DNA from 3 places in the Polycladomyces abyssicola genome. Region 2 is predicted to be linked to each of the others. Evidence: riboswitches for the same ligand, from Rfam matches in the RefSeq annotation. Region 2 holds a riboswitch; each other region holds the start of a gene.

Region 1 (7,787 bases), 140 kb from region 2:
GAAAGCTTGCTGCCATTGTGGACGCAAGATCAAAAAGACCTATAACAACGGTTATTGCTTCCCTTGTTTCCGAGACCTGGCGGAAAACGATCTGTGTATCGTGAAGCCGCATCTGTGCCATTATCACGAAGGTACCTGCCGTGATGATGCTTTTGGCGATCAGCATTGCATGGTACCGCATTATGTGTACTTGGCGCTCAGCAGCGACGTCAAGGTGGGTATCACCCGCAAGACGAACGCATTCAAACGGTGGGTGGACCAAGGTGCGGTGGCCGCGGTCCCAATCGCTGAAGTGCCGACACGCAAGGCTGCCGGCGAGTTGGAGTTGCATTTGTCCCAATACATAGCGGACAAAACGGATTGGCGGAAGATGTTGAAAAACGAGGTGGCCGAGCGGGATCTGTGGCAGGTGAGGGAGGAAATCCGGGAGAAAGTGCCGGAGATGTTCCTGCCGTATTGGTTGGAAAAGACACAGATGTACCGGTTCACTTATCCCCAATTGGACCGGCCGGAAAAGATGAAATCGCTAGGATTGGACAAGCAGGAAGAGATCACAGGCCGCTTGGTGGGAATCAAGGCACAATATCTGCTGTTGGATCATGGTGTGTTTCATATGCGAAAACATACGGGCTACAAGGTGACGTTGGCAGTGTGAGAGAGTGGAGATCATAACATGGATGGACGACACGCCCCAGGCGTGTTTTTTTGTTGAAAAGGGAGGCAAAATTCCTACGAGTCTCCAAACGGGAGTGAAAAAAGATCGAAGCACGATAATACAAAAGTATGACTGATGGATAAAACCATTGAATGAGAAAAAAACACTCCTTTGTATTAAAATACAATCTTCACCGACGAGAAATCACTTTCATCACTGAGGGTTTCAGTGGAACTTAAAAAACTCGAAACAATTTTTTGGATAGATCATTCCACTTTGTTGGAAAAGAGTATATAATATAAATGCGACATCGGCGAACGTGATTGAAACCAACGGCTAGTTTCAAACAGCGTCCTGTAATTTAACGCAAGCCCCCCTTGCAATACACTTTTTTCAATTGGATACAAGTTTGACCCCCTTGAGCGAAAGGGCCGGCAATGTAGCCGGCCCTTTCGCTGTGCTCTCCTCACTGCGATTCACTCCAAGTCTGATGCAAAAAGCGTGCAGTCTCATCCAAGGCTTGGTCCAGGTAAGGGGTTGGACCGCGGAACGGGTGGACACAACCAAAAGTGTGATCCGCTCCTTCGATGATGACCAAACGGGCGTTAGCGGCTGCGCTGGAGAGTTGCTTGGCCGCGGCGAGTGGTACGGAGCGGTCGTCACTCCCGTGCAAAATCAGCAGGGGGCGTTCGAAAGACGGGAGTCGGTTCAGGATGTCGAACCGCTCACGGTTGCGTTCCAGATCGTCCAACACCTCACGGTGAATCGGCATCTCTTGACCTGTGCGGGCGTTGAGGATGGTGGCAACGCCTTTTTCGCGGATTTCCCGTTTCAGGTCATCGGAGAACAGGTCGACACGGGCAACGCTGTTCCACAACACGACAGCCCCGATCTCCGGATGATCCATCGCGAAGATCAGGCTGTTCCCTCCGCCGCGACTGTGCCCGACCAGGGCGATTTTATCAGTGTCCATTGCTTCACGCAAAGGCACATTTCCCTGTAACAGCCGATCCAGGAGGTATGCCAAGTCCTCCTGTTCACGGGAATACGTATTACGAGCGAACTTGTCCAGTTCATCGAATTCTTCCAGATTTTCACCCACTCCGTTCATGGAGAAATTGAAGGTGATGACGGCAAACCCCCGGTCTGCCAGTACACGGGCAGCATGCGGGAAAAAGCCCCAGTTTTTGAATCCCTTAAAACCGTGGCACATAATGACAACCGGGAGCGGCGACTTGGTCGTTGCGGCATAAACGTCTCCACGGATGATGCGGTTTTCCTTTCCCAAATCCCATGTGAAGGTCTGATGTTCCATCTATTGCGGCGCAAATGGTAGAATTGCGCCTGCACCCTCCTTTCCGTGATCGGGTTCCCAGGGCGTTTCTGGCAAACACTGACCACATTCTTTTCCCGACTCGGTCCACCTGCACCTGCAAGGAAGCAGATCACGGCCGTTCCGACCCAGTGAGAGCCAGATGTGGGCAAAGTACGCTTCGCATGGAGGAATTTGCTCGCGATTAAATTCTGCGCTTTCCGGGTCTTCGCTTTGTCGGGGCTTGGTAAGTCGCCATGAAAAAAACATGTGCCTCAGTTACAGAATGATGATACACGCCCTGACAAACTTGATTTCGCATCAAAGCTGTCGTTTTCCTCTTTCCCGTGACGACCGTTCTCTAAACAAAGGGGATGGTCAGAAATCCGACAAAGTGTTAAAATTCGGGTAGATTGCAAACCGACAAGTGAATAGGCGAAAAGGTCCTTTATCCAAAAGGGATAAAGGTGAAAAGGGAAGACCGGTGCAAATCCGGCGCGGTCCCGCCACTGTGAGTGGGGAGCGCGGTCGCACGATGCCACTGTCCCCAAGGGGATGGGAAGGCGCGGCCGAATGCGGTGATCCACGAGCCAGGAGACCTGCCTTTTCGCGGTCACTTGCGATTCTCCTTCGGGGTGTGAGGAGGAGCGCAACACTCGCGTGCGCGTTTTCCAGCATGCGGTATGCGCGAGAGGATTTCCCTGACCTCGATGGAGGCGGGGTTTTTTTATGTTGTGAAGGGAAGGAGAGAGACTGGATGAAGAAATGGTTTGGTTGGTTGTTGACGTTGTTGTTGGTAATGACGATGGGGGTGGCGGGCTGCTCTCAGTCGCCCCAACCGCACGCGGATCATGACGGAAAACAGGGTGCTTACCCGGTTACCCTCAAGGATGCATCCGGGCAGAGCGTAACGATCAAGCGGGAACCCCAGCGCATCGTTTCATTGGTCCCCAGCACCACGGAAATCGCGTTTTCATTGGGTCTGGACAAAAAGATCGTTGGCGTTTCATCTCTGGACAATTATCCGGCGGGTGCGGCGAAGAAGGAAAAAGTGGGAGATTTGAAGATTAATGTGGAAAAAGTAGTGTCGCTGAAGCCCGATCTGGTGCTGGCCAACCCGATAAACGGCCAGGATACGATCGGCCAATTGCGGAAACTGGGGTTAACGGTGCTGGTGGTGGACGGACAAAGCCTTAAAGGTGTAGAAGATTCGATTCTCTTGGTGGGCAAAGCGACGGGGGCCATGGACAAGGCTCGTCAGGTAATCGCAAAGATGGAACAGGAGAAAAACCATGTGACACAAAAAGTGGCTTCCATCCCGGCCGACAAGCGGGTTAAAGTGTGGATTGAGCTGGACCCGACACTGTTTACTGCCGGTTCGGGTACCTTTATGGACGAGCTGATTCGTTTGGCCGGAGGGAACAACGTGGCCGCAAGCCAAAAAGGATGGCCTCAAGTGTCGGCGGAGCAGGTCGTGAAATGGAATCCGGACGTGATCATCGCCACCTATGACACCGGCGGAAATAAAGTGGTGTCACAAATCGCCTCCCGCTCCGGATGGGCTGGGATCAACGCTGTGAAGCAAAAACGGATTGTCACGGTCAACCCGGATTTGGTCAACCGGCCCGGACCGCGGGTGACGCAAGGGCTGAAACAGATCGCGCAAGCGTTGTATCCGCAAGTGTTTAGTGCGAAACAGTAAGGGAAACATGATGCGGAGCAAAAAAGTATATTGGTTGGCGGGTCTGGCGGGACTGCTGACGTTGACGGTGGCCGTAGCCGTATCCGTCGGCAGTACGCCGATCCCGCTGGCGGATGTATGGCGGATTCTGGGGCGGGTGTTGCCCGGAGTCGGTTCGATGATTCAACCGCCGGGCGACACGTCTGTCGAGACGATTGTGCGATCCATTCGGTTACCGCGGGTTTTGCTGTCCGTACTGGTCGGAGCATCGCTTGCCATGGCGGGTGTCGTCTATCAGGCGTTGTTGCGTAACCCGTTGGCCGATCCGTACATTCTCGGCGTCTCTTCCGGAGCGGCCCTCGGGGCGGTCATTGCACTGTTGACCGGGTGGGGAGCGGCCTGGCTGGGTGGCTGGAACGTACCTGTCTTCGCATTTATCGGTGCAATGGTGGCATTGCTGGCCGTGTTGCAATTGGCCAGGGTCGGTTCGCAGATGCGGCCGGAGACACTCATCCTGTCCGGTGTAGTCGTACAGGCGTTTTTCGGTGCGGTACTCACGTTTTGCATCGCGTTGTCCGAAGAACAACTGCAACAGATCCAGAGCTGGCTGATGGGAAGTTTCGCCCTGCGGGAATGGGAACACGTTGCCGTGGTGGGTCCGTTTCTGGCCATCGGTACCGTGGTGTGCTGGTGGTTTAGCCGGGAGTTAAACCTGTTTGCGTTGGGCGATCGGGCAGCGGGGCATCTCGGCGTGTCCGTCGGGATGGTGCGCGGACTGTTGTTGGTGACGGCATCACTTGTTACCGCCGCAGCCGTGTCCGTATCAGGGACAATCGGGTTTGTCGGGTTGGTCGTTCCACATGTGATGCGCATATTGTGCGGTCCCGATCATCGTTGGTTGATTCCGTTGTCCTTGTTGGCAGGTGGGGTCTTTCTGACGGGTGCCGATCTGTTGGCCCGAGTGATGTTGGCGCCTCGTGAATTACCGATCGGGGTGGTGACTGCGTTTGTCGGCGCACCGTTTTTCGCATGGTTGTTGAGAAACCATCTCCGTTCCCGCAGAGGGGAGGGATCGTCATGTTAGCAGCCCGAAAGGTGGGCAAACACTATGGCGAACGCAGTGTGCTGTCCGAAGTCAGTTTGAATGTCGGCCCTGGTGAGATGGTAGGTATCATCGGTCCCAATGGCTCAGGCAAAACCACTTTACTTCGGCTGTTGTCCGGTGAGGAACGCCCCGATACGGGTACCGTGATGTGGGAAGACCGTCCGATCGCGGATTGGCCGGTCAGGGAGCGGGCGCGCCGGATCGCTCTGCTACCCCAGGAAGGGTTGCCCCCGCTTGATTTCACCGTGGAAGAAGTGGTGATGATGGGCCGTCATCCTCACCAGGGTTGGTGGCCGTGGATAACGGAACGGGATCGCGCATTGGTGGAGGAAATTTTGGCCGATACGGATCTGCTTTCGCACCGGTGGCGACCCGTCGCGGTATTGAGCGGCGGTGAGCGGCAACGGGTGGCGATTGCACAGGCGATGGCGCAACAGCCCCGGTTGTTGTTGCTGGATGAGCCCACGACCTATCTGGATGTACGGCATCAGTTGAGCATGCTCGACCGGATTGTGCGGTGGAAACGGAAAGATGGGTTGTCCGTCGTGATCGTGTTACATGATTTGAATTTGGCGGCGCAATTCTGTGACCGGTTATTGTTGCTGAAAAATGGTCGGGTGATTCGGGAGGGGACACCGGAACAGGTGATCCAGGCGTCAGTGATCCGCGATGCGTACGGCATCGATCCGGTGATGGTACGCCATCCGTCCGCCGGCGTGCCGCAGGTATTGCTGCAGTCGGAGGAGAAAGGATTTGTAACCACGTCTTGCGGACAGCCGCTTTCTGTTTCCGCTCCATAAAATGGTCACCTTGATTCTCGGCAACCAATGGTAGATCCGGTTTTCATGTCCGATGCATTTGTCTGAACGGTGAACCGCTTCGATATCCGCTTCATGAAGGAGTGAAGATGATGCGCATCTATACCCGTACCGGGGATGAAGGAAAAACCGGTGTTATCGGCGGACGGGTCGACAAGGACGACATCCGCGTCGAAGCGTACGGTACGATTGATGAGTTGAATGCGTTTGTCGGTGAGGCGATCGCCCGAATGAACCCGGAGAAACACGCAGACATGATTCGCGATTTGACTGAGATTCAGCACGAACTGTTCGATGCCGGCGGTGATTTGGCGCAGGTGGGAAAAAAGCGGCAGTACAAATTGACGGCCGACCTGGTGAACCGTTTGGAGGAATGGATTGATCGCTACATGGCGGAAACTCCGGAAATTCAACGGTTTATCCTGCCCGGTGGATCGCCAGTATCCGCAGCGCTTCATCTGTGTCGCGTATTGGCACGTCGGGCCGAGCGCCGCGTGGTGACGCTGTGCCGAGAGCAGGAGACCAACGACGAGGTACGCCGTTATTTGAACCGCCTTTCCGACTTTTTCTTCGCCATCGCCCGTGCGGCCAACGTGAGGGATGGAGTGTCCGATGTAGAGTACAAACGGGGCGGACAAGTGTTTCGTTAAGGGTGAAAAGGTGTTCGGCAAAACAAGGGGTGGGCTTGAGGTGTGTCTGGGCATTCCGTAAGGGAGCAATGGTTTCCCAGGCGGGCGACTGACCAAGCCCTGACTGAGCGAAGACTCGGAAAGCGCAGAATTAAAACGCGGGCAATTTCTTCAAAGCGAAGTGTACTTTGCCCGCGACCTGCGCTGACCGGGTCGGAGCGGTCATCATCTTCTTCCATGCAGGGCGCAGGTGGAGCGAGCCGGGAAAACGATGTACAGACATACCCTCGAAGGAAGGGTATCGAACACGCCTGGTTCCGCCAAGTTGGGTATACTGGTAACGGACAATCTGTGGGGAGGGTTTCAGATGGCGAAGTTGAAAATGTACTGGTACCCCCGTTGCGGCACCTGTCGCAAGGCAAAAAAGTTTCTGGAGGAGCGGGGAGTTCCGTTTGAAGAGCAGCATATCGTCGAGAATCCGCCCAGCCGTGCGGAGCTGGAAGAGCTCGTCCGCAAAAGCGGCCTGCCCGTGCAGAAATTTTTCAATACGAGCGGACAAAAATACCGGGAGCTCAATCTGAAGGAAAAGTTGAAAACGATGAGCGATGATGAAAAGCTGGATTTGCTCGCCAGTGACGGCATGTTGATCAAACGGCCGATCGTCACCGACGGCGAACGGGTCACGGTGGGCTTCAAGGAAGAGCAGTTTGAGGAAAATTGGGTGAGCTGAGCATACCCGCCGCCTGATGAGGGCGGCGGTTTCCTTCTCCGCTAGATTTTTCGCGCCAACATCACATTGACCGCATGTCGGTGCGGAATGCCGCTGGAGTTGCAGTCAAATACGAACTCCGCAAACGAAATAATTTCCCAATCCCAATAATATTGCAAAAGCTCACCGGTTCGGTAGAAATATTCATTTTCTGCGTAATCGGGCGGCACAGGGATATACGGTTTTTCCACGAAGACGTTGAATGCGTGAATCCCGCCTGAGCGGGTCATCGCTTTGTAGTGACCAAACGTGTTGGGTCGAATCTCCGGTGGAAGATAGTGAAGGACTCCGATCGAATAGACGGCATCCACCATCGTATCCATACGATAGGATAACAAATCCGCTTGAACGGTAGTAAGGGACACTCCTTCCGTTTCCGCCCAGTGTTTCGCTTTTTTCAATCCCGTTTGAGATAGATCGACTGCCATTACATTCAGCCCATTTTTGGCGAAATAGACCGCATCCCTCCCTTCTCCGCAACCCAGATCCACAACGGTTTTCCCCTGCAAGGATGGAAGGGTTTCAAGTAGACTGTAAGCCAATCGGTTCGGTTCCATTCCCCAGTAAAAACCGGGTAGCTGGTACAGCCGGTCCATTTGTTCGGGATGCACAGGCAATTCCTCCTTGATGATCAGGTGTCCTTTTCATCGCGCTGTCTTGCCACCCAAACGTGCAACATGGGTGTCAACGAGCGAAATTGAACGTCATATCCCCGTGATATCCACCATTGGCACAGCCAATCCAGGCGAACATAGTATTCGGATGCCATCTCCTTCAGCACGTCCGTTCTGCCCGCCCGGCGGATCTTCTCTTTCCAA
Region 2 (7,787 bases):
GCGCGATTTTGAACAAATCGCTGTTGGCCTCCGCATCGCTTGATCCCCGGCCCACGACCAGCACAGCCGTGTCGCTTTCGTTTCGGTCTTGCGGCAGATCGGTGACAGATCGGACACGCCGTTCCAATATGGACACCACCGATTGATCCACCCCAACCGGCCGCCCGTATGTGAACGTGACATCGGGATACCGTCGGGCGGCTTCCCGGATCGGGAACGGGATATGTACCTTGGCATGCCCCGCAAACAGGAGCATGATGGGGACCACTGTAATCCGTTTGGCCCCTTTTTCCACACAGCGGCGGATGCCTTCGGGAATGTCCGGTTCGGTGAGTTCCAGAAAACACGTCTCCACGATGGGAAAAGAGAGGAACCGTCCCACTCGCGACGTAAAGTCCAGCAACTGGGCGTTCCCTTCCGGGTCTCGACTGCCGTGACCCACAAACAAACAAGCTTCCATCGGTTTTTCCTCCTCGTTTCAGTCCCCGCAGACGGTATCCACCGCTACCGGTTGAGGTTGTTCCCGGTACCGGAACCCGTTCACCTCTTGGACACGTTTGAAAAATTTGTGGAAACGCTCGTTGGGGTGCCCTTTTTCCGCATATTCCCGCACGACGTTTTCCACCGCCACCAACATCTCTTCCGGTGAGAGTCCTTCCGCCACCCGCTGGGCGGGATGGGCATTGCGGCCGATCCTTTTACCGCCCAGAAACAAATCGTACGTGCCGCGTCGGTAGACAATCCCGATATCTTCCGTCACCGCACCATAGCAGGCCATCGCACAGCCGTTGAAGCCGATTTTCAATTCCTTGGGGATGTTCATCCCGCCCAACCGGCGAGTCAACTCCTCGGCGTGGGGAATCGACTCACCTTTATCGCCATCGCAAAAATCGCATGCTTTTACCTGCACCACATCGCCGACGGGGTGAACCGACCATCCCGCATCCGTCAGGCGACGAACCACTGAGTCGGGATCATCGGTCGGGATCCGCAGGATCATTTGATGATCGGGTGTATACGTGATCTCCCCTTTGTCTCCCGCCAGCGATGCCAGTGCAGCCATTTGGTTCGGCGTCCACTTTTTTTCGGCGACGCCGGAAGAGACGGCCACTTCCAAAACCGGGGTGACATTGGGCACCGCAGTGGGAGGAGTACCGGTGACAGGAACCTTGCCTGCGACCTGAAGAAGTGCCAACGCTTCCTCGGCCCATGCAACCGGATGTTTCGCCTCTTTGGTTCGGGGTTTGTCCAATTGCTCTGTTTGCGCGTTGAGAGACCACGGCTCGGTGTCCGTCCGCAGGCGTTCATGTGGCTTCAAGGCCTGTTCCTTTTGGGTAAGCGTATATTTTCGCTGATAGCCGCGCGGTGTGATCATCAAACCGTGATGAACAAAAGTGGTGGAATTGCCGATCAACACCGTAGTCAACATGCCAATCTCATGTCCCAGCATCTCACCCAGCTTCGTGATCACCACGTGTTGCCGTTCCCGATAGGCGCTTTTCACCAATCCGACAGGTGTGTCCGGTGACCGATACTGGAGCAGGATGCGTTGAGTCTCCACGATCTGGCGGGTACGCCGTCCACTTTTGGGGTTGTACAAAGCGATGACAAAATCGGCTGCTGCGGCCGCTTCAATCCGGCGGGCGATCGTTTCCCAGGGGGTGAGATGGTCACTCAGACTGATCATGCAAGCATCGTGCATCACGGGCGACCCCAAAAGTGCCGCGCAGGAATTGATTGCTGATACCCCGGGGATCACCTCCACTTCCACACCTTCGCCCCGATGCCTTCCTTTTTCCACCAACACCTCGTACACCAGTCCGGCCATGCCGTACACGCCTGCATCTCCGCTGGAAATCACGGCCACCTTTTTTCCGCTCTCGGCCAGCTCGACCGCCGTCTGTGCCCGACTGACTTCTTCCGTCATGCCGGTTTGCACGATCTCCTGATTGTCCAACAAATCCCGGATGATGTCGACATAGGTGTTGTACCCGACGATCACATCGCTGTCGCTGAGTGCTTCCCGCGCCCGGTGCGTCATGTGGTCGAAATGACCCGGACCGAAGCCCACCACGTACAACTTGCCGCGGCCTTTCTCACTCATTTCCGCTTCCTCCTATCTTGCCGTGATGGATGGTTGTTCCCTCTCCGTGTTGCGTTTGCCGGAACACATCGGCACCGACGATCCATGTCGTTCGTAAAACGGACGAATCCACGCCACCGCTTTTTCCACATGGGACGGCATGACAGATCGGCTCCAGCATCTGCTGCCAAATCGCCCTCATCATCTGATCCATGAGTGATTTGGAACGTGAGATGTCACCCATTTGGAAAACCTGTCCGCTTCCAACCTACAACCCCCATCTCAATTGCCTCGCATCCCATAAGAGTGCCCCAGAAAAATGCTCCGCCACGACACGAATCATAAACTGCCTACTATACCAAAAAAAATAAAAGCACTTCCAAAATGGAAGTGCTTAAATCGCGCAGTTGTTATCCCTTAACCTAGCTAAATGCAGCGACTCCCGTCCGAGGGCCTGAAAAAGGTACACGATTCCCCAGGCGGGCTGCTTTCATTCAGCGGACAGTCGTCCAGCCCGATCTAAACACCTCCCTATCCTCGTAGGTCAACGGTGTTGTTGGAAAAGGCAGGTCTCCTGGCTCATGGATCATCGCGAAACCATACAGGGCCTTCCCATCGCACACTGGCGACAGTGACCGCAGTATCGCTCCCCATTCACAGTGGCGGGACCGCGCCGGATTTTCACCGGCTTCCCTCTTCGGGAGTGGGCGAACCACTCCACCTTTTCCCTTTCAATATGCAATTGTCAAAATCTCGATCAAAATCTCTCTTTATTGTATCGAATGAAAAAGAGAATAGCAACTCGGAGTTTTTGGTGTTGGCTTCTGTAGTTATCAACGTGCAACCTCCACATATACGTTTTTCGTCTAGGCCATCACTTTCTCCATGAGTTGCTGTTTTCTTCACCTGATACATGTAACCCTACAAAAGGACGATCAACTCTTGTTCGATAGGATACCCATGCAAAAATGAAAAGGAAGAGCAAAAAAATGATGATCCCCACCACTTCAAAATCCAATTCTGCCCAAGGGTTAAAGAATGTAAAGGCTTCGTAGAAAGAGACTCCATATGCTAAAAACACAATGATCCAACCCATCACTCTGGAGGCAGATTGCCCAAGTTTACTGGATTGGCGAAGTATTTTATTGGTAATCAAAGAATCAATGGTATCTGTGATCATCATCCCCATCATAAATGTGATTCCCAAGATGTAAGGCATATAGTTCGCGTTGTTGTTCGCTGCCAACACCCAGACGGACGCTTGACTAACGGTCTCTGATGCTAAAGCAAACAGTCCTCCAATCAATATAATGAGAAGTGGGTTGCTTGTTTCCTGTAATTTTTTCGGAATGAGTTTTCCTTTGATACCTTGAGGTCGATATTCGTCCTGATTCCCTAATCGCGTCTTTAACAGATTATTGATGTTTAATGTTCCAATCAGGAATAGGGACAAAATAGAAAACCATGTCACAAACAGGTCGACGTAATCCGGTAACCGAAAGTTCTGACTGATGTTTCCTAGAATAATCCCAATACTGGCTACTACTAAACCGTGTCCAAAGGAGAATAAGGTACCGACCCAACGCGCAATCGAACTTCCTTTACGCCAATTGTAGCGAGCCAAACCATCAATACAAGCTAAATGATCAGCATCCAAACCGTGACGAAGACCTAAAGTAAATACCAGTATGAGAAGAGATACGTTTTCCATCTTTTCTCTCCTTACAGAATATTCATTCAAAATTGTGACCTTAACCCTTCCATCCCCAAATACTGAAAAAATAAAAACACTTCCCGTTATGAGAAGTGTTTGATGATCACGTATCCACATACAAGTACACAAGAAGACTCACGGCCTATGCCAGGCCAATCGACACCAATTTGACGGCATGCGGCGTCATCAAACACCTCCCTATCCTCGTAGGTCAACGGTGTTGTTGGAAAAGGCAGGTCTCCTGGCTCATGGATCATCGCGAAACCATACCGGGCCTTCCCATCGCACACTGGCGACAGTGACCGCGGCATCGCTCCCCATTCACAGTGGCGGGACCGCGCCGGATTTTCACCGGCTTCCCTCTTCGGGAGTGGACGAACCACTCCACCTTTTCCCTTTCAATATGCAATTGTCAAAATCTCGATCAAAATCTCTATTTATTGTATCGAATGAAAAAGAGAATCGCAACTCGGAGTTTTTGTCATCAGGAATAACCCTCCCACAATCTACCACCCTTCGGCTTTGTCAGGGTGTATTTTTTCAATCACACTTTTTATCATAATTCATACTTGTCAAATCGGAATTAATGGATTATTCTTATACTAATTTATCCGTTGGGAGGTTTGATTTCATGCCTAAGATTACTTTTGTGTCTGATGTAAAATGGTCCGGTGAGGGAGTGCGCTCGGTGGCTGAGATCAACGGCAAACAGGTGATCATCGACGAGCCCCCGGCTTTAGGCGGAACGGATCAAGGGCCCAATCCGGTGGAACTCATCCTGGCTGCCCTGGGCGGATGCATTAATGTGCTGGTCTCTCTGTTTGCCAAACAGCACGGAGTAGAACTGAAAGGAAGCCAAGTGCATGTGGAGGGCGATTTGGATCCCGACGGTTTCATGGAAAAAGCCGATGTCCGCCCTGGCTTCCTGGAAGTCCGCTACCATATTCAAATTGACTCCCCGTCCGACCCGGAAAAAGTCCAAGCATTGATCGAACACGTAGAGCGGGTCTGCCCAGTGAAGGACACCTTACAGGGCGTGCCTACCGTGGCGGTGACGGGGCAGAAGACGTCATAATCCCAACGGAAAAACCACCCTCATTGTGGGTGGTTTTTCGTTTTCAGGAACTGTGTCCTGGAGAATGATCTACCGTGATTCCGGTATTACCTTGGATTCTTTTCGGTAAACTTCGAGCATATGATGGAAGATGTGCGGGGCGATAAGGATTACAGAGATATCGACAAGATTTGTAATGCTCACGCTCAAAGTCGCCCGGATTTTGGCCACCCTTCTCTCGAGTTTAGGAGGGGTACAGATGGGTTACTACATTCCAGTTGAACGAAACGTAAATATCTTCGTCGAGGATTGCGATCCTGGGCATGGAAAACCAATCCTTTTTATACACGGATGGCCGCTTAACCATAAAATGTTTGAATATCAATTCAACCAACTCCCCAAAATGGGCTATCGTTGTATTGGGATTGATTTGCGCGGATTCGGGAAGTCGGATCGTCCCTGGGAAGGATATTCGTACAACCGATTGGCAGATGATGTCCGTATCGTGATTGATACTCTACAGTTAGAGGATGTCACCTTTGCTGCACATTCGATGGGAGGAGCTATTGCCATCCGGTACATGGCTCGGCATGCAGGGCATAAAGTCTCTAAACTAGCCCTCATAGGAGCTGCGGGCTTCACCAGACGCCCCGGAATACCGTATGGACTAACAAAAGAGGAAATGAAACGTTGGGAACGGTCATGGAGTAAGCTAATGGTCGCTACCTATACCGATCGCCCCAAAATGCTGGATGGCGTTGGGGACATATTTTTCGCACGTTATGTAACGGAGAGTTTCAAAAACTGGTTCCACGGATTGGGAATAGAGGCGTCTGGCCATGCATCGGCGATGTGTGCAGTTTCCCTTCGAGATGAGGATTTAGGGAGAGATTTTTCTAAAATCAATGTACCAACCGCAATTTTCCATGGTGTACAGGACAAAGTCTGCCCATTCTCATTTGCCAAATTGATGCACGCCGGTATCAGGGAATCGGAACTCATCCCCTTTCAATACAGTGGTCATGGATTGTTCTACGAAGAGTTGGAGAAATTTCATCGCGAGCTTATACGCTTCATCGGATAAAACGGGGATGTTGTGATGGACCCAAAAACCCTGTTATCAGATAACAGGGTTGAGACTCCACACGGCTGAAGTACCACAGGCACTCCCTATGGTCGCCGTAGGATTCTTGGGGAGTTCACGTCCTCAGTCCATTTCTGTTTCGGACAACTCCCAAGTTCAGGGCTGTCTCATCAGCCCATCCCATGCCGTTCTACAGCTGGGCTGTATGTACCCGCATGGGCGGGACACCAGCGACCAACGGAAGTGCCCGTGGTATTACCAGTGTCCTAGTTCCTTTTTTCACTCTTATGGTTTTACCCAGCGGGAGAGACTGGTTCGCCGCTGGAACCCCATACCATAACGTTTTCAAGGAACGGAACCCACTACCAGTGGGATGAGCACCGCTCATACGTACACAAGTTGCTCTTGCCATCCCCACAAGGGGGATTCCGAACAACGCCGCCTTTCATCCCACGATTAAAACTGTGGGCTTTTAGGCGGCAGTTTCTGAAAGAAACTGCTGACAAAGTGGTCAAACCACTCGTGATTTCGTGTGCGCTGTGATCCCTCTTGCTCCTGAATCGCTGCGCTCAAAGGTCGCTCGTGGGAAAACGCTCACCCTTTTTTAGGAGGGCGGGGCCGAGAGCCCACGGACTATCCTTGCCACTCGCCTACACGCTGCATTCACACCAACGGCAGATTGGGTTCCGCGTTGAGCGACAAATCACCCACTTGCCCGTCAAAGAAGCGGTAGGTTCCCGCCGCGGCGATCATCGCCGCGTTGTCAGTGCACAGCGACAGTGGCGGTACACGCAGGGTGATCCCGGCTTCCCGGCACCGTGCGCCCAACGCTTCGCGCAAGCGGCTGTTGGCTGATACGCCGCCCGCCAATACCAACTGCTTCACACCGGTGTGGGCGACTGCTCTCATCGCTTTTTCCACCAGCACCTCGACGACCGACTCCTGAAAACTGGCGGCCACATCCGCCGGATTGACCGTCTCTCCCCGTTGACGCGCGTTGTGCAGGTAGTTGATCACCGCGGATTTCAACCCGCTGAAACTGAAATCGAAGGAGTCCGGCTCCAACCATGCCCGCGGAAAATCCAGCACATCACTGCCATCTTTGGCCAGTCGGTCAATCTCCGGTCCGCCGGGATATGGCAAATGGAGCAGCCGGGCCACTTTGTCGTAGGCTTCCCCGGCTGCATCGTCCCTTGTCCGGCCCAGTCGTTCAAACCGGTTGTGTTCCCGCATCAGAATCAGCTCGGTATGGCCGCCGGATACAACCAGCGCCACCAACGGGAACGCAAGCGGCTCCACCAGGTGGCTGGCATAAATGTGACCGGCGATGTGATGCACCGGTACCAATGGAAGCCCACGTGCAAACGACAGCGCCTTGGCAGCAGAAACCCCGATCAAGAGCGCTCCCACCAAACCGGGACCCTGGGTGACGGCCACGGCGGACAAGTCGTCCAATGTGACGCCGGCACGATCCAACGCTTCTTGAATGATCTGCGTGATCCGCTCCACGTGGCGGCGCGAAGCCACCTCCGGTACGACGCCTCCAAATTTGCGGTGCACATCCACCTGGGAAGAAATGACGTTGGACAACACCCGTTGTCCGTTTTCAACTACGGCGGCAGCCGTCTCGTCACAGCTCGTTTCAATCCCCAGTACCAGTGTTCTTGTTTGATTCAACTGTATGTTCTCCGTCATCTTCATCCAATGTCACCCACATGATCAAGGCATCCTCCTGATTGTCCGAATAATAACGGGGACGAATGCCTTTGGCTTCAAATCCCAATTTGCGGTACACGTGCTGGGCCACATGATTGGATACCCGCACTTCCAATGTCATTTTGTCGGCGCCCAA
Region 3 (7,787 bases), 1.0 Mb from region 2:
TTCCCGTCCGGGTGGGCGTTGGTGCGCAGTTCGAACACGCAACCCATTCTTGTGTTACGGGCCGAAGCGGACAGCGCCGAGAGCCTGGAGGAGATTAAGCGTGAAGTAGAGGACGTCGTGCGGGCCAGCGGCATCACCTCCACCATCCCGTGGTAATGCCGCCGGCATGCACAGTGGACAACCTTGGATCGGGCATGATGGTAGGTGAATCTGATGAACAAATATGAACCTGTCAAATTCACCCCCATCGCCGTGCCGCGGATCTGGGGTGGACACTCGCTGAAATCTTGGTTCGACACCGACACCGACCAACCGATTGGCGAATACTGGGTGGTTTCCAGCCATCCGCATGGCACGAGCGTCGTTGAACAGGGGGCGTTCAAAGGGAAGACGTTGAACGACTTGGTGCGGGAGCACCCGGAAGCATATCTTGGCGACAGCCCGCAACCGCGGTTCCCGCTCCTCATTAAATTTATCGAGGCAGCACAAGATCTTTCCGTTCAAGTGCATCCGGACGACGAGTACGCTCGCAGGGTGGAGTCGGATTTCGGTAAGACCGAGGCGTGGTACGTGCTGGATTGCCCGGATGATGGGCGCGTCATCTACGGTCATCAGTTCAAGTCGCGCCAAGAGTATATGCAGGCTGTCGAAGAGAAGCGCGTAAAGCCGTATCTTGAGTACGTGCCGATCTCGCCGGGGCGGCTGGTGTTCGTACCGTCGCGGACGTTGCACGCGCTGTTGGCCGGTACGATGGTGCTCGAGATCCAGCAAACCTCCGACGTGACGTACCGCGTCTACGATTGGGATCGCGTGGATGAACACGGACGGAGCCGTGAGTTGCACGTAGAAAAAGCAGCCGACGTCCTGCTGTATGGTCCGCAGCCTACTCCCTTCCCAGCGGCACAGGAAATTACTGCTGCAAATGGCATGCGAGGGTCTCGCTTGGTCTCCTGCCCATACTTCACCATTGACAAGTGGAACTTGCAGTCTGGACGACACTCCTTGGAGCATGGGCGCAAGGGCAATCCGGACATCGTGATTGTGACGAACGGGCAAGGTACTCTGCACTGGCCTGACGGTGACATGCCACTGAGTCGCGGAGACGCCGTAATCGTCCCCGCCACGTTGTCCGACTACGCAGTGTCCTGTGCGGGCGAGATAGAAATGATTCGCGTGTTTTATTAAGAGCGAGCGGGAATCAGGGTTGGTATGATAGCGAGTGTCGGATACGGGAGGGTTTCAGCCCTCCCGCATCCTACATTTTTTGTATAAAAATCCATTATCAGGTTTTCCAAGACGTAGCCAAGCGGTTGGACAAAGCATTTCAAGCGTTTTTCCGTCGTCTCGACCGCGGGGAAAAACCGGGCTCCCCTCGATTTCAAGGTAAGTACCCATATAACAGCTTCACCTATCCTCAAACTGGATACAAACTGGATGGGAAAGTATCTGAAACTCTCCAAAATCGGCGATGTGAGAATCAAACTGCACCGCCAGATCGAAGGAAAGAGCAAAACTTGCTCCATCAAGCGAAAAAACGGCAAGTACTACGCTTGCTTCACATATAAGGTGGAGGTAGAGCCTGCAAGCCAATCAGAGAAAAGACGCTACTCACAAAATCAGCTGATATTTGGTGGACAACTATGATCTGATCGCCTTTCAAGACTTGAACATCCGGGGAATGGTGAAAAATCACCGCCTTGCCAAGAGCATTGTCGACACAGGCTGGAGGATGCTGGTTTAATTGACGGCTTACAAGGAGTAGACCGGTAAGCAAGTGAAGCAGTTGATCCCCGCAACACGTCGCAAGTTTGCTTGGAATGCGGTCAGATCGTAAAGAAGACCTTAAAAGAACGTACTCATCGTTGCTCATGCGGATATGTGACTAACAGAGATGTCAATGCCGCAAGAAATATCCAGCTTCGAGCGATGGGATACGTTCCTGGACCGAGATACGAGCTATTAGAACTAACACTTTTCTAGGATTAAGCCATCGCGGATGATGTGGGTTGCCACGCCAGATGAAGCGAGAAGCCCATGGCGAACAAAGGGAGAGACTCAGGTAATTGAGCCGTGTGGAGCAAGACGATACTCCGGTGATGGAGAAAAGTGCCTAAATTCGAGGATTGACATCATCAATCTCAAAAACATCATCCGTTTTTAAAAATAGCTTCGACTTAAAACACAAACGGAATCAAGAGCCAGGAAGATTCCCGATACCGCCGGTACGCCTCCCCGAATTGGTTCTCCAGCATCTGTTCCTCCACGCTCACACGGTAGGAATACGCGGCCAAGTACACTATCAGATTGGCTATCACCGCCGTTATTGACAATGTGGATATGGCAAATCCCAAAAAAACCAACATCGTCCCCAAATAACCCGGATGGCGAATGTATCGGTACCATCCACATTGCACCAAGTGATGTCCCTGTTGAATCCCGATGAAACGACTGAAAAATCTACCCAAGGTGTGCATGGCGGAAGCTCTGATCCAGACACCCGACAAACCGATCATGATCCCAAAAACAAACCATGGATTTCCTATTGTCGGCTTCGGGTCCATAAAGTAGATCGCGGTAGGTGCAACCACCAACAAAAAAAGCGCCAACCCTAGAATGTAAGTGGATAGACAATAATGGCGTATTTCCTTTACTGGCGGTTTCCGTAACCATTCCAACCCCACATACAGTACGACCGGCAAATAAGCAAACGCGATCAAGAAACCCTCTCCCCTGAAATTTCTTTCGGTGTATTTCAATAATATGCATCATGAAGAGGGCTGGACAGGGATAAGAGGAGACCGTCAACGGCGGAAATTGTCTCTTTAATTATGAGAAACATTACATAGCGCAATTGTCCTTTCCAGTTTCACAGCCCTTCGCCGATATGGTATTGGGCTATCAATAAATGTTTGTATCGGACGTAGTCTAGAATGGCACATCCTCCACCTCCCCAGGCAGTATCGACAGAGGGCATTAGTAAAATAGTGACTATGTCACCAACGTTTCAAGGCTCACCTTTAGCTCTAGCTGTACGTGTGCTCTTATAAAGAGCGAGCGGGAAAACCCAGCCCTTCAGGTTTGGGATGAAAGCGAGCGTCGGACGAGGGAGGGCTTAAGCCCTCTTGCAAGTCCGACAGAATTTTGGTACAATTATGTAGAAAAGTGCGAAAACACTTAAAACTACTTTGCGATCGAAATCTCGATAAACTAAACTCACTAGGCTTGGACGAAGCCATCGTGGATGGATGTGGGTTGCCACGCCAGATGAAGCGAGAAGCCCACGGCTTTAGCCGTGTGGGGCAAGTCACGAACTGACCGAGAAAGGGTTACAAATCGCTCGGGATTGGTTGCGGGATATGCTTTCAACACCGGCCCAGGAGTTCCCAGAATTTCCTGCAGCGATCTCCCTATTACCTTTGCTTATCCCCGAACGGATTACTTGGAGCGAAGAGTGGCTTCGCCAGTTCATCGCCTCTGATACAGAGATTGACACTGGGGAATAAGTCCACTCCTTTTTTATATGGAGGAAGTGATATGTCCAAAAAAGCCCAAAAGGGTTATAAGGGAATTGGAATGGACGGTCCCATTGCCACGTGGTACGCGAAAAGTACTCAGAACAACATTGAGGAATACAAAAAAGATGCGGAAAAGGTGGCTGCATGTGTCCCGGAAGAAGCCGCTGTTCTTGAGCTTGCCTCTGGCCCGGGATACTTGTCGATCGAACTTGCAAAACTCGGTAATTACAAAATAACCGGTTTGGACATCAGTAAAAAGTTTGTGGAAATTGCGCGGGAGAAAGCCAAAGAAGCGGGTGTGGAAATTGACTTTCGTCAAGGGGATGCTGCCCGAATGCCCTTTGATGATCAAACATTTGATTTTATCGTCTGTCGAGCGGCCTTTAAAAACTTTTCACAGCCCGTCGCTGCCCTTGACGAGATGAATCGAGTGTTGAAGGACGGCGGAAAAGCTGTGATCATCGATTTACGGGGAGATGTTTCCCCGGAAGCAGTGGACAAACACATAGAAGAGGAGTTGGGTTTGACAGGATTTCAATACCTCCTGACAAAATGGATATTTCGATTGATGCTCATCAAACGGGCTTATACGAAAGAGGAGTTTAGGCAGTTGGTATCAAAGAGTAAATTTCAGACATGCAAGATTCAAGAGGATACGATCGGATTGGAGGTATGGCTTGAGAAGTGACTATCAGTTTACGCGTGATTCGGTCGACATGCTGGTCCCCTAAGGGGGCTTTTTTTCTTGACCTTCCAGTAACTAGATGCATTCGGGGCATGGTGAAGGAGATCGAGATGATTGCTGGAAATAGAAAACACAAGTTGTAGTATTGATCATAAAAGACTCATACAAGGTATGGTGTTTGAATAGATCCCCCGTCATTCATTTTTCGTCTGTTTTTGGCAGATAAAGAAGTTAGACAATGGGAAAACCGATAAGATACAATGAACCTACTTTTGGACAACGACATACCGTGGGAAAAGGTGGAGTGGTTTGTCCACTCCCGAAGAGGGAAGCCGGTGAAAATCCGGCGCGGTCCCGCCACTGTGAATGGGGAGCCGGGCCGTTTGTCACTATCGAAAGACGGGAAGACACGGCCATCAGGGGGCCGGGGGATGTAGCGAAACAGGAGCGAGTGGGAAACAAGATTCCCGGCATCAACCTGTTTTCGAGACATCCACCAGCAGCCCCCCATGCGATGATCCATGAGCCAGGAGACCTGCCTTTTCCGACAACACCGTTGACCTACGAGGATAGGGAGGTGTTTGATGTGCCGCGTGTCGCGATCGGTGTGATCGGCTTGTGCGGGTCGTGCCGTTTTTGTGTTCACGGCTGGATTGGTGTCCCATCAAACACTTCCCTTGTTAGGGAAGTGTTTTTATTTTATCCGCATCTGAAATGGAGAGGGTGCTTGTAGATGGTACAAGTAGAGATGAAGAAAGAATTGGACTGGGAGTCGCTCGTTCGCTCGGTGTGCCTAGAGACGGGGGATCTCGATGCCCAATCACTGATCGTCGTTGCCCGAGCGTAGCTGCGGGAAGGGATGTCGGAGCGGGAGATCCTGCGCACTTTGGCGCAAACGGCGGTGGAACAAACCAGCGTAGAACAACCGGGCTGGCAGTTTGTCGCCGCCCGTTTGCTGGCAGAGGAATTGTATCGTGCGGCGGCGCACAACCGGGGATATGACCGTAAACAGCGGGCATATGGCGATTTTTACGACCTGCTCCAAAAGTTGACGGCGAAAGGGTTGTACGGTTCTTATCTGATGGAACACTACACCGAGACGGAAATCCGTGAGCTGGAAGCCTCAATTCGTCCGGAGCGAGACCGGTTGTTTCATTACATCGGATTGAAGATTTTGGCGGACAGGTATCTCGTGCGGGATTATGACGGTGCGGTGATGGAGTTGCCGCAGGAGCGGTTTATGGTGATCGCGATGCATCTGGCGATGAAAGAGAAAGACCGGTTGACGTGGGCCAAACGGATGTACGATGTGTTGTCCCGGTTGGAAGTAACGGTGGCGACACCGACGATGAGCAATGCGGGGCGGCCGTTGCACCAGCTCTCTTCCTGTTTCATCGATACCGTGGACGATACGCTGTGGTCTATTTACAATACCAACACCGCCACCGCCCAGGTGTCCAAACACGGCGGCGGTGTGGGCATTTATCTGGGAAAAGTTCGCTCCAAAGGGTCCAAAATTCGCGGGCACAAAGGCGCTTCCGGCGGTGTTATCCCCTGGGTGCGCAATTTCAACAATACTGCCGTGGCGGTGGATCAACTGGGTGTGCGTAAAGGGGCGTTCGCCATCTATTTGGACGTGTGGCACGCGGACATCCTGGACTTTTTGAACCTGAAAACCAACAACGGGGACGACCGGTTAAAAGCGCACGACATCTTTCCCGGCGTATGCATTCCCGACCTGTTTATGCGTCGGGTGAAAGAACGGGGTATGTGGTACCTGTTCGACCCGCACGAAGTGCGTGAAGTGATGGGGTTCAGCCTGGAAGACTCCTGGGGAGATGAGTTTGAACGGCGGTATGAGGCGTGTGTCAACCATCCTGAACTGAGCCGTAAGGAAATCCCGGCGATTGAAGTGATGAAGCGTATCATGGTGAGCGCCTATGAAACCGGGACACCGTTTCTGTTCTTCCGCGATACGGTCAACCGACTCAATCCCAACAAACACAAGGGAATGATCTATTCTTCCAACTTGTGCACGGAGATTTGCCAAAACATGTCCCCGACCGAGCTGATCAGTGAGGAGTTGGAGGACGGTGTCATCGTCACTAAGCAAAAACCGGGGGACTTCGTCGTCTGTAACCTGTCGTCTATCAATTTGGGACGGATCACAGACCTGGCGGATTTGGCGCGTATCATCCCGGTCCAGATGCGCATGTTGGACAATGTGATCGATCTCAACCTGTATCCGGTAAAACAGGCGGAAGTGACCAACCGCAAGTACCGGGCCGTCGGATTGGGTACGAGCGGATACCATCAATACTTGGCACAGAAAGGGATCGATTGGGAATCGGAAGAACATCTGGCCGAAGCGGATCGGTCGTTTGAGGAGATCGCTTATCAGACGATCCGGGCCTCGATGGAACTGGCCAAGGAAAAAGGAGCGTATCCGGCATTTGAAGGAAGCGAGTGGCAGACAGGCGCGTTCTTTGACCGGTGCGGTTACACCGGAGAGCGTTGGCAAACACTGCGGGAGGAAGTGAGTCGATACGGGGTGCGCAATGCTTGGATGATCGCCGTCGCACCGACGGGGTCTACCTCGCTCATCGCCGGTTCGACTGCCGGGATCGATCCGGTGTATGCCAAGTTTTTTGTCGAGGAGAAACGGGGAGCGCTGATTCCGCAGACCGCCCCCAATCTATCGGAGAAAACCTTCTGGTATTACAAAGAGGCGCACCGGATCGACCAGATGTGGAGCATTCGTGCTGCAGGCATCCGTCAACGCCACATCGACCAGTCGCAGTCGTTCAATCTGTTTATCACGCCGGACACCAACGCCAAGGCATTTTTGTCCATGTATTTGGCCGCGTGGGAAAACGGGTTGAAAACCGTCTACTATGTGCGCAATCAATCGCTGGAAGTGGAAGAATGCGTCAGCTGTTCGTCCTGAAGTGTGTCCTAACGCTGAGACTGCGGGTGGATCGATTTTGCCCGGATGAGTGACGAGGGCGTGTCAGGTCATTCCGTAAGGGAGCAATGTGGACAGTATTCACCGACACACCCGAATCCAGCTCTGCTTATGCTTGATCGGTAGGAGGAAAGAGATATGGAGAAACTGCAACGAAAAAAGATTTTCAACGAACACGGTCAACGCGGCACCCAGCGCATGATCAACGGCAACACCACCAACCTGCGGGAATGGAACCGTATCAAGTATGATTGGGCGTACAAACTGTATCGCACGATGCTGAACAACTTCTGGATTCCCGAGGAGATATCGCTGACCGGTGATGTCAAACAATTTGAGGAGCTGACACCGGCCGAGCGGCGCGCTTTTGACAAAACGATTTCGTTTCTCAACTTTTTGGATTCCATTCAGTGCGAAAACCTGCCCAACATCCGGGAGTACGTCACGGCACCGGAAGTGGCGTCACTGCTCAACATCCAGGCGTTTCAGGAAGAGATTCACGCCCAATCCTACAGCTATATCCTGGATACCGTCTGTTCGGCGCAGACCCGGGAAAACATCTATGACGAGTGGCGGAACGACGAACACCTGCTGCGCCGCAATCGGTTCATCGCCGATCTCT

Evidence for each region. A riboswitch is a leader RNA that binds a small molecule or an ion and turns the genes downstream of it on or off. The one in region 2 is predicted to bind cobalamin.
Region 1: linked by a shared signal. The riboswitch ahead of KI215_RS02275 (ABC transporter substrate-binding protein) and the one ahead of KI215_RS01630 (HoxN/HupN/NixA family nickel/cobalt transporter) in region 2 are both predicted to bind cobalamin.
Region 3: linked by a shared signal. The riboswitch ahead of KI215_RS12415 (ribonucleoside-diphosphate reductase subunit alpha) and the one ahead of KI215_RS01630 (HoxN/HupN/NixA family nickel/cobalt transporter) in region 2 are both predicted to bind cobalamin.

The regions. Positions count from the first base shown of each region.
Region 1 covers NZ_AP024601.1:441,442-449,228, forward strand. Annotated here, with positions in the region: gene KI215_RS02265 (DUF2797 domain-containing protein) at 1-655, shown strand, start outside; gene KI215_RS02270 (alpha/beta hydrolase family protein) at 1,122-1,970, opposite strand; cobalamin riboswitch at 2,392-2,588, shown strand; gene KI215_RS02275 (ABC transporter substrate-binding protein) at 2,725-3,669, shown strand; gene KI215_RS02280 (FecCD family ABC transporter permease) at 3,677-4,732, shown strand; gene KI215_RS02285 (heme ABC transporter ATP-binding protein) at 4,726-5,553, shown strand; gene KI215_RS02290 (cob(I)yrinic acid a,c-diamide adenosyltransferase) at 5,664-6,221, shown strand; gene KI215_RS02295 (arsenate reductase family protein) at 6,568-6,930, shown strand; gene KI215_RS02300 (SAM-dependent methyltransferase) at 6,972-7,580, opposite strand; gene KI215_RS02305 (MerR family transcriptional regulator) at 7,601-7,787, opposite strand, start outside.
Region 2 covers NZ_AP024601.1:302,344-310,130, reverse strand. Annotated here, with positions in the region: gene KI215_RS01645 (sirohydrochlorin chelatase) at 1-460, opposite strand, end outside; gene cobJ (precorrin-3B C(17)-methyltransferase) at 479-2,104, opposite strand; gene KI215_RS01635 (hypothetical protein) at 2,097-2,327, opposite strand; cobalamin riboswitch at 2,631-2,823, opposite strand; gene KI215_RS01630 (HoxN/HupN/NixA family nickel/cobalt transporter) at 2,958-3,794, opposite strand; cobalamin riboswitch at 4,012-4,204, opposite strand; gene KI215_RS01625 (OsmC family protein) at 4,429-4,872, shown strand; gene KI215_RS01620 (alpha/beta fold hydrolase) at 5,111-5,935, shown strand; gene tsaD (tRNA (adenosine(37)-N6)-threonylcarbamoyltransferase complex transferase subunit TsaD) at 6,599-7,636, opposite strand; gene rimI (ribosomal protein S18-alanine N-acetyltransferase) at 7,578-7,787, opposite strand, start outside.
Region 3 covers NZ_AP024601.1:2,464,079-2,471,865, reverse strand. Annotated here, with positions in the region: gene KI215_RS12440 (phosphomannomutase/phosphoglucomutase) at 1-156, shown strand, start outside; gene KI215_RS12435 (type I phosphomannose isomerase catalytic subunit) at 214-1,185, shown strand; partial or broken gene KI215_RS16360 (zinc ribbon domain-containing protein) at 1,789-1,980, shown strand; gene KI215_RS12425 (methyltransferase family protein) at 2,175-2,717, opposite strand; gene KI215_RS12420 (class I SAM-dependent methyltransferase) at 3,535-4,203, shown strand; cobalamin riboswitch at 4,481-4,757, shown strand; gene KI215_RS12415 (ribonucleoside-diphosphate reductase subunit alpha) at 5,060-7,147, shown strand; gene KI215_RS12410 (ribonucleotide-diphosphate reductase subunit beta) at 7,304-7,787, shown strand, end outside.